One region of the Citrobacter farmeri genome, then DNA from elsewhere that is predicted to be linked to it. Evidence: predicted binding sites of a transcription regulator. Region 1 holds the regulator's gene; the other holds the start of a gene.
What was found. Region 1 encodes sigma-54, which starts transcription at its own class of promoters, with help from an activator protein. Its sites were predicted from a motif close to GTTGGCACANNTTTCGCTNT; they were not measured.

Region 1 (3,145 bases):
TGCCCATTTTTTCGCGCGTCAGGATCGCTTCAAAAACAACCTGCGGCGGTAAACTGAGCTGTTTTGCCGCCAGTTCACTGATGATTTCCAGCGCGCGTTTTTTACTCTGGCAGTGAACGGCACTGCGCGTACATTCCTGGTTAAGTACACTGCTCAGTTGTAGAGTCGTATCGTTATTTATCATAATTTCACCTAAGAACCTGCCCCGCAGCGGCGGGACAAGTTCGGAGCGCTAACTGTACAAATGGCCTGTTGTTCTGCACAACAGGCCGTCCTGCACCCGCTAACTGCCCGGACAATTAGTGTTGTTTCAATTTATCTTTGTGCTTAGTGAGTTGTCTTGCCAGCTTATCAATCAGGCCATCAATGGCCGCGTACATATCCTGACCTTCCGCGCTGGCGTGAATTTCGCCACCGTTTACATGCAGTGTTGCATCCGAGATGTGGGTGACTTTCTCCACTTTTAACACAATATAGACCTGATTAATCCTGTCAAAATACTGTTCGAGTTTGGCGAACTTGGTATTCAAAAAGTCACGCAGGGCTTCTGTGATCTCGACGTTGTTTCCAGTGATGTTGAGCTGCATAGTGTCTTCCTTATCGGTTGGGTCACACCAGTTGTTTGCGCTGGTTTGACGGCGGAATGGATAAAGACTCTCGGTACTTCGCAACGGTGCGGCGTGCCACCATGATGCCTTGTTCCGACAGCATCGATGTTAGCTTGCTGTCGCTCAGGGGCTTCGCGGGGTTTTCCGCCGCAATCAACTTCTTCACCAGTGCGCGGATCGCCGTGGAGGAAGCTTCGCCACCCCCCTCGGTATTCACATGGCTGGAGAAAAAATACTTCAGTTCAAAAATGCCGCGCGGACTGTGCAGATACTTCTGCGTGGTCACACGAGAAATGGTCGACTCATGCATCTCGACGGCCTGGGCGATATCCGCCAGTACCATCGGTTTCATAAACTCTTCGCCTTGCTCAAAGAAGGCTTGTTGCTGCTCAACGATACAACGGCTGACGCGCAGCAGGGTATCGTTGCGGCTCTCCAGACTCTTAATCAGCCATTTCGCGTCCTGCAAATTACTGCGGATGTACTGGCTGTCGGCGTCATTGCGCCCACCGTTGCACATTGCGGCATAGTGTTGATTGATCTGCAGGCGTGGAACGCTGTCGCCGTTGAGCTCGACCGTCCAGTGCCCGTTATGCTTACGTACCAGCACATCCGGGATCACGTATTCTGGTTCACCGGTCTGGATCGACTGGCCGGGGCGAGGATCGAGCGACTGAATCAGATTGACCGCCTCTTTGAGCACCTCTTCTTTGAGGCGAGTGACGCGCATCAGGGTGCGGAAGTCGTGGTTCGCCAGCAGATCGAGATGATCGCTGATGATCTGCCGGGCTTCTTCAAGGAAAGGCGTCGCTTTGTCGAACTGCGAGAGCTGGATTAGCAGACAATCACGCAGATCTTTTGCCGCCACACCAACGGGATCAAACCGCTGAATACGTTTGAGAACGGCTTCGACCTCATCAAGCCCCACGTCTTCATTGCCCATGCTTTCGAGGATGTCATCCAGCGAAACGGTGAGATAGCCGGTATCATCAACGGCATCAACAATAGAGGTAGCGATCGCGCGGTCGGTATCAGAAAAAGGGGTGAGTTCCACCTGCCACATCAGGTAATCCTGTAGGGTCTGCGTGGTTTCACCCTGATAAACAGGCAGCTCATCGTCGATGTAATCACCGCTGGTGCCCGACGGCGTCCCGGCGGTGTAGATTTCATCCCAGCTGGCGTCGAGCGGTAACTCTTCCGGCATCTCTTTTTGTTCGAGGGCGTCGGCGGTATCCAGCGATTCACTGTCCTGCGTTTCGTGGGTATCAACTTCGTCGTGAAGATCGGTTTGCTCCAGCAGCGGATTACTTTCCAGCGCCTGCTGGAGTTCCTGCTGCAGTTCCAGCGTGGACAACTGCAACAGACGGATCGCCTGTTGTAGTTGCGGCGTCATCGCCAGTTGTTGGCTCAGCCTGAGTTGCAAACCTTGCTTCATGTTCAGAGTCGTTTTCTCCCGCTATGACGTCGCAAACTTCTACCCTATCAGAGTCTGAAGTCTTCCCCAAGGTATACGCGCTTAACGTGTTCGTCCTGCAGGATTTCTGTTGGCGTACCGTGCGCGATCAGGTGTCCCTGGCTCACGATGTAGGCCCGCTCACACACGGCCAGCGTTTCGCGGACGTTATGATCGGTAATCAACACGCCGAGACCGCTGTCACGCAGATGCTCAATAATGCGCTTGATATCGATAACGGAAATGGGGTCAACACCAGCAAACGGTTCATCCAGCAGGATAAACTTCGGATTGGCCGCCAGCGCGCGGGCGATTTCCACACGACGACGTTCCCCCCCGGAGAGCGACTGACCCATGTTGTCGCGCAGATGCTCGATGTGGAACTCTTCCATCAGCTCGTTTGCACGGTCTTCACGCTGTTCGCTAGAGAGATCGTCACGGATTTGCAGCACGGCCATCAGGTTATCGAATACGCTCAGACGGCGGAAAATCGACGCCTCCTGCGGCAGATAGCCAATCCCACGGCGCGCGCGGGCGTGCAGCGGTAACAGGCTAATGTCTTCATCATCAATGATGATGTTACCGGCATCACGCGGCACAATACCGACGACCATGTAGAAGGTGGTGGTTTTACCCGCACCGTTCGGCCCAAGCAGACCGACAATCTCGCCCGAGTTGACGGTCAGGCTGACATCTTCCACGACGCGGCGGCCTTTGTAGGCCTTCGCCAGATTCTTTGCAGTTAATGTTGCCATAGCGAATTAGTTACTCTTCTTCTGAGCCGGGGCCTGGTTTTTGTTTTTGTCCTGCAGTTGCGACGGGACCAGAACGGTCGTCACACGCTTGCCTTTCTCACTGAAGGCCTGCATTTTCTGCTCTTTCACCAGATAGGTAATTTTGTCCCCGGTGATGTTGCTGTCGAGCTGTTCCAGGTACGCATTACCGGTGAGCACGACAAAGTCTTTCGCCAGCTCATAATGCATTTTCGACGCGTGGCCTTTCACCGGCTTACCATTGTCCTGCATTTGATAGAAGGTGGCCGGGTTGCCGAAGCCGTCAATGACCTCTTTGCCCTCCTCACCGC
Region 2 (3,145 bases), 1.7 Mb from region 1:
CAGCCCCAGACGCTTCGCCAGCCGGTGCAGGTTGGCGACGTCCGTTTCAAGCGCCCGCGCGCTGGCCGCCCAGTTGTGATTGTGTTGCGCCAGCGCCTGGCGGATTATCTCCCGCTGGAACGCCTCCGTCGCCTCGCGCAAATTGCGATTACGCGGTAAATCCGCCGCCACTTCTGTTTGCGACGTCATCGCCTCCTCCTGTAACGCGAAATGCGGCACTTCCAGTACTATGTCGTTTCTGGCCCGGGTCGCCCGCGCCAGCACCACCGCCCGATGAATGGCATGTTCCAGTTCACGCACATTACCCGGCCAGCCGTAATTCAACAAATGGCTGCGCGCTCCAGGACTAAGCACCACGCGGGAAAGCCCCAGCCGTAGTCGGCACTGCTCGCAAAAATAGCCCGCCAGCAGCACCACATCCTCACCGCGTTCACGTAGCGGAGGGACGGAAAGCGGGAACACGCTCAGGCGATGAAACAGATCGGCGCGAAAACGTCCCGCCAGCACCTCTTCGCGCAGATCGCGGTTGGTCGCCGCCAACACGCGCACATCCACGCGCAGACTGCGGTCATCGCCGACACGTTGAATATCGCCGTACTGCAATACGCGAAGTAGTTTGGCCTGTAGCGCCAGCGACAGTTCGCCAATTTCATCAAGAAACAGCGTGCCGTTATCAGCCATCTCAAACTTCCCGCTGCGATTGCTGATGGCCCCGGTAAATGCCCCTTTCACATGACCAAACAGTTCACTCTCCGCCACACTTTCCGGCAGCGCGGCACAGTTCAGATAAACCAGCGGGTTGACCGCGCGGGGTGACCCCTCATGAATCGCCTTCGCCACCAGCTCTTTCCCGGTGCCGGTTTCGCCGCTGATTAACACATTGAGATCGGAGCTTGCCACTATCTCGATCTCTTTTTTCAGCTGCATCATGTTCGGCGAGAGGCCAATCATCTGCGTCTCTTTTACCTGTTCGAAATCGGTACCCGAACCTGGAAGCATATTCTGACTTTCCAGTTGTTCAATCAGCAGCGCATTGTTGAGCGCACCAGCTGCCAGCGCGGCGATGAGTCGTAACTCCTCATCGCTGAAAACATCAAACTGATCCGGTTCCATCCCGTCGAGGGTCAGCGCGCCAATCAGGTTCTGTCCGGCAAAAAGCGGCAACCCAATGCAGGCGTGCACTTTCAGGCTCTCCTGTCCCGGGATCAGCCCGTCATACGGATCGGGCAGGGAACTGTCCGCCGGAAAGCGCACCACGTCCCCGGCGCGGGCGATGGCCTCCAGCCGGGGATGTCCTTCCAGGGTAAAACGTCTGCCAAGCACATCGCGTGCAAGACCGTCAATCGCCAGCGGGATAAACTGGCGCGCCTCATAGCGCAGCAGCGCAGAGGCGTCGCACTCCAGCACCTGGCGCAGGGTGGTAATCAGACGTTGAAATCTGTCCTGATGCCCCACCCCGCGCTGTAATTCAATGGCGATCCCCGCCAGCACATCAACGGAAAAACTCATGGTGTCCTCACAGTCATTTTGACAATTCATAGTGTCATATTGACTGTTCTGTGGATAGTCTTTTTGACTACCACCTGGTGAGTATAAAAACAATAATTTATTATAAATCAATAAATTAAAAAGTTGGCACACGACCTGCAATAAGCAACACAACGTATTTAAACAACGCTGAATTAATTGAGGTTGCTATGTCTATTCTGGTTAAAAATAACATTCATTGGGTTGGCCAACGTGACTGGGAAGTGCGCGATTTCCACGGAACTGAATACAAAACGCTGCGCGGCAGCAGCTACAACAGTTATCTCATCCGTGAAGAAAAAAATGTTCTGATCGATACCGTCGATCATAAATTCAGCCGCGAATTTGTGCAGAACCTGCGTAATGAAATTGACCTCGCAGACATCGATTACATCATTATCAATCATGCAGAAGAAGATCACGCCGGGGCGCTGACCGAACTGATGATGCAGATCCCGGATACGCCCATCTACTGCACCGCCAACGCGATCGACTCAATTACCGGCCATCACCACCATCCGGAGTGGAATTTTAACGTTGTGAAAACTGGCGACACGCTGGATATCGGCAATGGCAAACAGTTGATCTTCGTGGAAACGCCAATGCTGCACTGGCCGGACAGCATGATGACCTATATGACCGGCGATGCCGTCCTGTTCAGTAACGACGCTTTTGGTCAGCACTACTGTGACGAACGTCTGTTTAACGATGAAGTGGACCAAACCGAACTGTTCGAGCAGTGCCAGCGCTATTACGCCAACATCCTGACCCCGTTCAGCCGACTGGTGACGCCGAAAATCAGCGAAATCCTCGGCTTCAACCTGCCGGTGGATATGATTGCCACCTCTCACGGTGTGGTCTGGCGCGATAATCCAACCCAGATTGTTGAGTTGTATCTGAAATGGGCGGCGGACTACCAGGAAGACAGGATCACGATTTTCTACGACACCATGTCCAATAACACCCGCATGATGGCGGATGCGATAGCCCAGGGGATTAACGAAGTCGACCCAAACGTGGCGGTGAAGATCTTTAACGTCGCTCGCAGCGATAAAAATGAAATCCTGACCAACGTCTTCCGCTCTAAGGGCGTGCTGGTCGGCACCTCCACGATGAACAACGTGATGATGCCGAAAATCGCCGGACTGGTGGAAGAGATGACCGGGCTGCGTTTTCGTAACAAACGAGCCAGCGCCTTTGGATCCCACGGCTGGAGCGGTGGTGCGGTCGACCGCTTATCCACCCGTTTACAGGATGCCGGTTTTGAAATGTCACTGAGCCTGAAGGCTAAATGGCGTCCGGATCTGGATGCGCTGGAACTGTGCCGTCAGCACGGCCGCGACATCGCCCGTCAGTGGGCACTCTCGCCGCTGCCGGAAGCCGGTGAGCAAGCGACGATGAAAGAAAACGCCTGCGCCACCGCAGCGGCAGCCGACCTCGGTCCCTGCATGCAGTGCAGCGTGTGCCAGTGGATTTACGATCCGGCTAAAGGTGAACCGTTGCAGGACGTCGCGCCGGGTACGCCGTGGAGCGACGTACCGGATAACTTCCTGTGCCCGGAATGTTCATTAGGCAAAGACGTCTTCGACGTGCTGGCAACGGAGGCAAAATGAGCCGG

Region 2: norV (anaerobic nitric oxide reductase flavorubredoxin) is a predicted target of sigma-54. The motif match lies at 1,632-1,651, and genes of this name have one in related genera.

Annotation. Positions count from the first base shown of each region.
Region 1 is NZ_CP077291.1:4,270,761-4,273,905, reverse strand. It holds gene ptsN (PTS IIA-like nitrogen regulatory protein PtsN) at 1-184, opposite strand, end outside; gene hpf (ribosome hibernation promoting factor) at 300-587, opposite strand; gene rpoN (RNA polymerase factor sigma-54) at 610-2,043, opposite strand; gene lptB (LPS export ABC transporter ATP-binding protein) at 2,091-2,816, opposite strand; gene lptA (lipopolysaccharide ABC transporter substrate-binding protein LptA) at 2,823-3,145, opposite strand, start outside.
Region 2 is NZ_CP077291.1:1,064,050-1,067,194, reverse strand. It holds gene norR (nitric oxide reductase transcriptional regulator NorR) at 1-1,509, opposite strand, end outside; gene norV (anaerobic nitric oxide reductase flavorubredoxin) at 1,698-3,140, shown strand; gene norW (NADH:flavorubredoxin reductase NorW) at 3,137-3,145, shown strand, end outside.